One region of the Streptomyces sp. NPDC048248 genome, then DNA from elsewhere that is predicted to be linked to it. Evidence: riboswitches for the same ligand, from Rfam matches in the RefSeq annotation. Region 1 holds a riboswitch; the other holds the start of a gene.
What was found. A riboswitch is a leader RNA that binds a small molecule or an ion and turns the genes downstream of it on or off. The one in region 1 is predicted to bind S-adenosylmethionine.

Region 1 (4,205 bases):
ATCCCCGTCGACCTGTGGAGCGGCTCGGTCGCCGTGCTCGCCACCCCGCTCAGCGCGCTGTTCGTCCACGGCAGCTGGCTGCACCTGCTGGGCAACATGCTGTTCCTGTACGTCTTCGGCGGGATGACCGAGGCGCGGATGGGCCGACTGCCGTTCGCCGTCTTCTACATCGCCACCGGCTATCTGGCACTTCTCGGCTACGCGGCCGCGCACGCGACGTCCGCCCAGACCCTGGTGGGCGCGTCCGGCTCGATCTCCGGGGTCCTCGGCGCCTTTCTGTACCTCTTCCCCAAGGCCCGGGTGACCAGCCTCTTCCCGTTCCTGTTCTTCCTGCCGCTGCGCTTCCCCGCCTGGATCGTGCTGCTCTTCTGGTTCGGCCTGCAGTGGCAGGCCGCGCGCCACGATCCCGGCGGCCCCGGGGTCGCCTACCTCGCCCATGTGGTGGGGTTCGCGCTCGGGTTCCTGTACGCATGGGTGCGCTACGGGAGGGATAGTGTGGAGGCCACCCGGGGGAACGAACCGGCGACCGAGGGAGAGAGCCAGCCGTGATCACGTCGATCGTGCTCATCAAGACCAGCGTGGACCAGATCCCGGAGATCGCCGAGAAGATCGCCGCGCTGGAAGGTGTCAGCGAGGTCTACTCCGTCACCGGTGCGCACGACCTGATCGCGATGGTGCGGGTGGCCGCCCACGACGACCTCGCCGATGTCATCCCCGGCCGGATCAGCAAGGTGCCCGGCGTCGCCTCCACCGAGACGCACATCGCCTTCCGCACCTACTCCCAGCACGACCTCGAAGCGGCCTTCGCCATCGGCCTGGACGCGTAGCAGGCGCGTCCGAAGGCCGGCGGCGAAGACCGCCGGGTCCCGCTGTCGGGCGGGGTGTCGCGCCGGTCAGGCCGAGGTGTCGGGCACGCAACGCCCGTCCTCGGTCCGGTAGTTCCAGCGCGCACCGTCCGCCACCAGTTCCTTGACGGCCCGCACGAACCGCTCGACATGCTCCTCGGGCGTTCCCGCGCCGAAGCTGACCCGGATGGCGTTCAGCGACCGCTCCCCCGGCGCCGCCTCCGGTGCGCCGCACTCGCCCGGCTCCTGCGGCTCGCTGCCCAGCAGGGTCCGCACGAGCGGGTGGGCGCAGAACAGGCCGTCGCGGACGCCGATGCCGTACTCGGCCGACAGCGCCGCCGCGAAGTGCGAGCTGTTCCAGCCCTCGATGACGAACGACAGGACGCCCACCCGCGGGGCGTCGTCTCCGAAGAGCGAGAGCACCTTCACCTCGGGCACCTCGGCCAGACCCTCCCGGAGGCGGGCGATCAGCGCCTGCTCGCGGGCGACCAGGGTCTCGAAGCCGGCCTCGGTCAGCGCCTGGCAGGCGGAGGCGATGGAGTAGGCGCCGATGACATTGGGCGAGCCCGCCTCGTGCCGGGCCGCGGTGGTGTGCCACTCGACGTCCACGCCGCCGTCCGCACGCCGCGAGACCTTGCGGCTCGCGCCGCCGCCCGCGAGGTAGGGTTCCGCGGCCTGCAGCCAGTCCGCGCGGCCGGCCAGCACTCCGGCACCGAACGGGGCGTACAGCTTGTGTCCGGAGAAGGCGACCCAGTCCACGTCCAGGGTGGCGATGTCGACCGGGTGGTGCGGCGCGAGCTGGGCCGCGTCCAGCACGATGCGGGCGCCGTGCGCATGCGCCGCGGCGGCCAGCTCCCGCACCGGCCACAGCTCACCGGTCACGTTCGAGGCACCTGTCACGCACACCAGCGCCGGGCCGCGCCCTGCTGCCGCCCGGCCGGCCAGGGCCTTCTCCAGGGTCTCCACCGCCTGCTGCGGGGTGCGCGGCGCGTTCAGGTACGTCACGACGGTGTCCGCACGCTGCTCCCACGGCAGCAGCGAGGCGTGGTGCTCGGTCTCGAAGACGAAGACCTCGGTGTCCCGCGGCAGGGCGGCAGCCAGCAGGTTCAGCGAGTCGGTCGTCGAACGGGTGAAGACCACCTGGTCGTCGGCGCGGCAGCCGAGGAAGCCGGCGATGGTGGCGCGGCTGTTCTCGAACAGGTCGGTGGACAGCTGCGAGAGGTACCCGGCACCGCGGTGCACGCTGCCGTAGTACGGCGCGTAGCCGGCCACGTCGTCCCAGACCCGCTGCAGGGTCGGCGCGCTGGCGGCGTAGTCGAGCGCGGCGTAGTCGACCTCGCCGCCGGTCACGAGCGGGACGAGGACGTCCCGGCCCAGAACCGGCAGCGGGGCACAGAGCGAACGGTCGGCGGCGACGGCGGAAACAGACATGGCGAACTCCCCTGGGAGATAAGCGAATTCGCTGCGAAAAGGCCACGGGCACAGAAAGCCGCGGCGGCGCAGCGCAAAGAGAAAAGGGTGCGGAAAAGGGGCCGTCGGGCCCTATCGCATTCGCTGAATCACGGAGAGATCTCCCTCGACAACCAGGATCCCTGGCGAGGGATCCGCGCTTGCCACAGACCTCGCTGCCTGCGGCCTGGTCATCACCCGGGGCACCCCGCCACGGAAGGAGGGTTGCCGGACAGCGGGCCGGGGCCTGCATCGCTGTCACTCGTGACCTGCGCAGAATCATGCCACACCGGCGAACGGGCGCAAGCCCCGGTCCGAAGGACGGACCGAGGCCTGCGTCACACCGTGGCCGGTCAGGCGTTGCTTGCGGCCACCCAGCGCTCCAGGGCCCGCTTGGCCGCCCCGGAGTCGATCGACCGGGCCGCCTTCTCGATGCCGGCCCGGATCTGCTCCGCCAAGGGCGCGTCGGAAGGCTCCAGGGCCACCAGGGCGGCCGCGGAGTTCAGCAGCACCGCGTCGCGCACCGGCCCGCCCTCGCCCTCCAGCAGCCGGCGGGCCACATCGGCGTTGTACGACGCGTCCGCGCCGCGCAGCGCCTCCACCGGCACCAGGGGGATCCCGACGTCCCTGGGGTCGAAGGACTCCTCGCGCACCGCGCCGTCCCGCACGATCCACACCCGGGAGGTCGCCGTCGTCGTCAGCTCGTCCAGCCCGTCGTCACCGCGGAAGACCAGCGCCGAGGAACCACGCTCGGCGAGCACCCCGGCGAGGATGGGAGCCATCCGGGCGTCCGCCACACCGGTCGCCTGCGCGCGCACCTTCGCCGGGTTGGTCAGCGGGCCGAGCACGTTGAAAGTGGTACGGATGCCCAGCTCGCGCCGCGCGGGCGCGACATGCCGCAGCGACGGGTGGAACTTCACCGCGAAGCAGAAGGTGATGCCCGCCTCCTGGGCGACCTCGGTGACCCGCTGCGGGGTGAGATCGAGGTTGACCCCGAGCTTCTCCAGCACATCGGACGCGCCGCTGGCGGACGAGGCCGCGCGGTTGCCGTGCTTGACGACCTTCGCGCCGGTGCCGGCCACCACGATCGCGGACATCGTGGAGATGTTGACGGTCTTGGCGCCGTCGCCGCCGGTGCCGACGATGTCGACGCTCGGCCCCGGTACCTCGATCAGCCGGGCGTGCCGGTACATCGTCCGTACCAGCCCGGAGATCTCCGCGACGGTCTCGCCCTTGGCCCGCAGCGCCACCGCGAAACCGGCGATCTGCGCGTCGCTGGCCTCGCCCCGCATGATCCGGTCCATCGCCCACGCGGTGTCGTCCGCGGCGAGGTCACGGCCGTCGAGCAGGGCATTCAGCACGTCCGGCCAGGTGTGGGCCGCCACGCTGTCGCCGCCGACCGGGGTCACAACGTTCATGGTCCACACTCCTGGATCGTCTCCTGCTAATGCCGTCAGCCTACCGAGGCCCCGGCAGGCCGGAGGGCCCCGTCCATTCGCCGGACGGGGCCCTCTGGGTGGCGTACTACCTGCCGTGGCTACACGGCGCTGTGGGGATCAGTGGTGGCCGTGGCCACTGGTGATCTCCTTGTACTCCTCGGCCGTGGGCTTCGGAATGACGCTGTCCTCGCCGTAGTACGACTTCGACAGCTTGGCGCGCAGCTTCTGCCCCCGCGACACCTTGCGGGCGACGCCGTTCTCGTCGACCTCCGGACCGAGCTCCACGGGCTTGGGCTGCTCGTGCTGCGTGAGCGTGTGCAGCTGCTCCTGGTCGAGCGGCTCGTGCACCTCGATGAACTCACCGTGCGGCAGGCGCTTGATGATGCCGGACTCGCGTCCGTGCAGCACCTTGTCCTTGTCGCGACGCTGCAGACCCAGGCAGATCCGCTTGGTGGCGATGAAGGCCAGCACC
Region 2 (4,205 bases), on a different contig from region 1:
CCGCGCCGTGCCTCCTCGTCGAACGCGATGATCTTGGCCATGTGAAGTGGTCCTCCCGGACAGGGGTGGATTGCTCCGGACCGCGCTGGCGCCCGCGACGGACGGTCTGCGAGCCTGTGGTTCCTTGCCCCACCGGCCTGCCGACCTCACCGAGTCGGTCCTTAACTGTCACTCTCACTCGGAGAGTGCTAACGCAATGATTAGCACTCGGGGGGTGCGAGTGCAAGCGCCTCCCGCGATGGCCCACCCTCCGGACGCCCACCGGACACCCGCCGGACACGACGGCCACCGGACACACAGCAGAGGGCCCGCACCCCCTCAGGGATGCGGACCCTCATCACGCTGCAGTCGGTCGGCGCTTCAGCCGGCCACCCGGACCATGTCCGCCTGCGGCCCCTTCTGGCCCTGCGAGATCTCGAACTCGACCCGCTGACCCTCCTCAAGGGTGCGGTAGCCGTCCATCTGAATCGCGCTGTAGTGGACGAAAACATCCGCACCACCGTCGACCGCGATGAAGCCGTACCCCTTCTCCGCGTTGAACCACTTGACGGTGCCCTGAGCCATGCCTAACTCCCCTATTACTGGCCCTTGCACAGGACCGCACTCCGCGGACCCGGGTCAGACCTCACCCCCCGAAAGGCCCGCGGGGTGTGCGCCGGAACGCGTCGACCGCCGCTGAATGTATCTGCACCACTGCCCAGCGCAACAGGTCAATCGGACGAGAATTCTGGCGCCGGAGAATCGGCAATATGCGGTGAAACACCGCTTTCCCTGGGCAAGCCGGGCCGGGCATAACGCACCTGGGCGACAAATGCCGCACACACTTTGGGCACAACTCGCCGCGGTCTCATATGCGTTCGGCACGCGCGCGGAGAGGGATCATCGCCATGGTATCCCCTTTCACAGAACGGAATTGCCCCGTCCGCTTTTCGGCGGACGGGGCAATTCCAGTCAAGCGAGAGAAGAGATGGCGCGAATTAGCACCCGCCGGCCACTGCCGGAATGATCGAGACACCCGCCCCGTCCGGCGTCGGCGTCTCCAGGCCCTGCTCGAAACGCACGTCGTCGTCATTGACGTAGACGTTCACGAAACGGCGCAGCTTGCCCGCGTCGTCCAGCACCCGGGCCGCGATGCCCTGGTGGTTCTTCTCCAGGTCGGCGATCACCTCGGAGAGGGTCGCGCCGTCTGCCGCGACCTCGGCCTTGCCGTCGGTGTAGGTGCGAAGAATGGTGGGGATGCGGACGTTGACGCTCATGGGTTCTGCCTTCCAGCGACTTCGGAGTACAAGTTCGGGGCTGTGCGACTGCCTACGGCTGCGCTCGCCGGCCGTATGGCTGCGTACGGCGGCCGTATGGCTGCGTACGGCGGGTCAGCCGGCCAGACCGGCCGCGCGGAACGCGTCCAGGCTCGGGCGGATGGTCGCCGAGGGCCCCGTGGTCGGGGCGACGGCGTCAAGCGTCTTGAGGCCGTCGCCGGTGTTCAGGACGACCGTGGACAGGGACGGGTCGAGCAGACCGCTGTCGATGAGCTTCTTCGTCACGCCAACGGTCACACCGCCCGCGGTCTCCGCGAAGATCCCTTCCGTCCGGGCCAGCAGCTTGATCGCGTCGACGACCTGCTCGTCGTTGACATCCTCCACCGCACCGCCCGTACGGCGCGCGATGTCGAGCACGTACGGCCCGTCGGCCGGGTTGCCGATGGCCAGCGACTTGGCGATGGTGTTCGGCTTCTGCGGCCGCACCACGTCGTGGCCGGCCTTGAAGGCCGTCGAGACGGGCGAGCAGCCCTCGGCCTGCGCGCCGAAGATCTTGTACGGCTTGTCCTCGACGAGGCCGAGCGCGATGAGCTCCTTGAGGCCCTTGTCGATCTTCGTCAGCTGCGAGCCCGAGGCGATCGGGATGACGATCTGGTCCGGCAGCTGCCAGCCCAGCTGCTCGCAGATCTCGTACGCCAGTGTCTTGGAGCCCTCGCCGTAGTAGGGGCGGAGGTTGACGTTGACGAAGCCCCAGCCCTCACCCAGCGGGTCGCCGATGAGCTCCGAGCAGAAGCGATTGACGTCGTCGTAATTGCCCTCGATGCCGACCAGGTCGCCGCCGTAGACCGCGGCCATGACGACCTTGCCGGCCTCCAGGTCGTGCGGGATGAACACGCAGGAGCGGAAGCCCGCGCGGGCCGCCGCGGCACCGACCGCACCGGCGAGGTTGCCGGTGGAGGAGCAGGACAGGGTGGTGAAGCCGAAGGCGCGGGCCGCCTCGACGGCGATCGCCACGACGCGGTCCTTGAAGGAGTGCGTGGGGTTGCCGGAGTCGTCCTTGACGTACAGACCGCCGGTGACGCCCAGCTCACGGGCGAGGTTGTCGGCCTTGACCAGCTTGGTGAACCCCGGGTTCAGGTTCGGCTTGTCCGCGACGTCGGCGGGGACGGGCAGCAGCGGCGCGTAGCGCCAGATGTTGTCGGGGCCGGCCTCGATCTGCTTCCGCAGGGCCTCCGGGTCGCCGCTCGGCAGGTCGTACGCGACTTCGAGCGGCCCGAAACATTCCTGGCAGGCGAAGATCGGGCCGAGGTCGAAGCGCTGTCCGCACTCGCGGCAGGAGAGCGCGGCGGCGGGACCGAGAGCGACGGAGGGAGTGTTTTCGGTGACTTGCACAGCCATGGAGGCGAGGCCCTTTCTCCTCATCTTCCTCGCGGCGCATCTCGCCACGAGACGGATTTGGCACCTTCCCTAGCCGGGAGCCTCACGCGCGCGGGACATCAGCGTCCTGGCGGCAAGACCGGCTGGAGGGTTGCCGGGGCTTCAACGGGCCGTTTCCCTCTGCCCCTCTGGATGAGCGGTATGGCGCTGGGCCGAAACCCAGGCGTTTGTTCCGCGGCACCCCCGACATACGACGGTGATCCGCGTTGTTCAAGACTGTAACCGAAGGCAGTGAGGGTTGAGATAGTCGTCCGAACCGCGAGATGGATCACACGGTCGTCGTTCGACGGCCACCGAGGAGATCGTAGACGTGCTGGAAGAAGTGGAGCGCTGGCTGAGCAGCCGCTCCTGGTCCGCTGCCGACCGGCCGCTCGGCCGGCTCCTGGAGGCCAAGCGGCAGACGGGCCGGAAGGTCAGCGTCGTACTGCCCGCACTCGACGAGGAGGCGACGGTCGGCACGATCGTCGCGGCGATCCGCGGCGAGCTGATGACCGAGGCGGTGCCGCTGGTCGACGAGCTGGTGGTGCTCGACTCCGGATCCACCGACCGTACGGCCGAGGTCGCGGCGGCGGCCGGGGCGAGGGTGGTGCACCGCGACAGCGTCCTGCCGCGGCTGCCCGCGCTGCCCGGCAAGGGCGAGGTGCTGTGGCGCTCGCTGCTCGCCACCAGCGGCGACATCGTCTGCTTCGTCGACGCCGACCTGCGCGAGTTCTCGCCGTCGTTCGTCTCCGGGATCGTCGGCCCGCTGCTGACGGATCCGGACATCCAGTTCGTGAAGGCGATGTACGACCGGCCGCTGGAGACCGGCGTGGACGGCTCGGGCGCCGGTCAGGGCGGCCGGGTCACCGAGCTGGTGGCCCGCCCGCTGCTGAACCTGCACTGGCCGCAGCTGGCGGGCTTCGTCCAGCCACTGGGCGGTGAGTACGCGGCCCGACGCTCGCTGCTGGAGCGGCTGCCGTTCCCGGTCGGCTACGGCGTCGAGCTGGGCCTGCTCGTCGACGCCCTGCACACCGTCGGCCTGGACGCCCTGGCGCAGGTCGACGTGGGCGTCCGCAAGCACCGCCATCAGGACGGCCAGGCTCTCGGGAGGATGGCGGCGGCGATCTACCGAACCGCCCAACTGCGCCTCACCCGCGGCCACTTGATCCGGCCACGGCTGACGCAGTTCGATCGCGGCCAGGAGGGATTCGTGCCGCGCACGACGGACGTGGACACCGAGGAGCGGCCTCCGATGGCCGATGTCCCCGAATACGCCGAGCGGCGGGCGGCCTGACCGACTCCGTACGTTTGAGCGGATCTGTCGCGGGTTAGTCTCGCGGCATGGTCTCCGAGCGCAGTGGTGCCGAGGTTCTCGTCGCGTCCAATCGCGGTCCGGTCTCCTACACCCTGGGGGAGGACGGCGCGCTGAGCGCCAAGCGCGGCGGCGGCGGGCTCGTCTCGGGCCTGTCGGCCATCGGCCCGGACACCGACGCGGTGTGGGTGTGCGCCGCGCTCGGCGAGGGCGACCGGGAG

Region 2: linked by a shared signal. The riboswitch ahead of thrC (threonine synthase) and the one ahead of ACGFZW_RS08255 (aminotransferase class V-fold PLP-dependent enzyme) in region 1 are both predicted to bind S-adenosylmethionine.

What each region holds. Positions count from the first base shown of each region.
Region 1 covers NZ_JBICZL010000003.1:495,092-499,296, reverse strand. The annotation lists gene ACGFZW_RS08265 (rhomboid family intramembrane serine protease) at 1-549, shown strand, start outside; gene ACGFZW_RS08260 (Lrp/AsnC family transcriptional regulator) at 546-827, shown strand; gene ACGFZW_RS08255 (aminotransferase class V-fold PLP-dependent enzyme) at 894-2,276, opposite strand; SAM riboswitch class IV at 2,447-2,564, opposite strand; gene trpD (anthranilate phosphoribosyltransferase) at 2,648-3,712, opposite strand; gene ACGFZW_RS08245 (cytochrome bc complex cytochrome b subunit) at 3,851-4,205, opposite strand, start outside.
Region 2 covers NZ_JBICZL010000009.1:306,332-310,536, forward strand. The annotation lists gene groL (chaperonin GroEL) at 1-41, opposite strand, end outside; gene ACGFZW_RS21540 (cold-shock protein) at 361-564, opposite strand; gene ACGFZW_RS21545 (MoaD/ThiS family protein) at 978-1,256, opposite strand; gene thrC (threonine synthase) at 1,371-2,654, opposite strand; SAM riboswitch class I at 2,672-2,832, opposite strand; gene ACGFZW_RS21555 (glucosyl-3-phosphoglycerate synthase) at 3,004-3,966, shown strand; gene ACGFZW_RS21560 (trehalose-6-phosphate synthase) at 4,014-4,205, shown strand, end outside.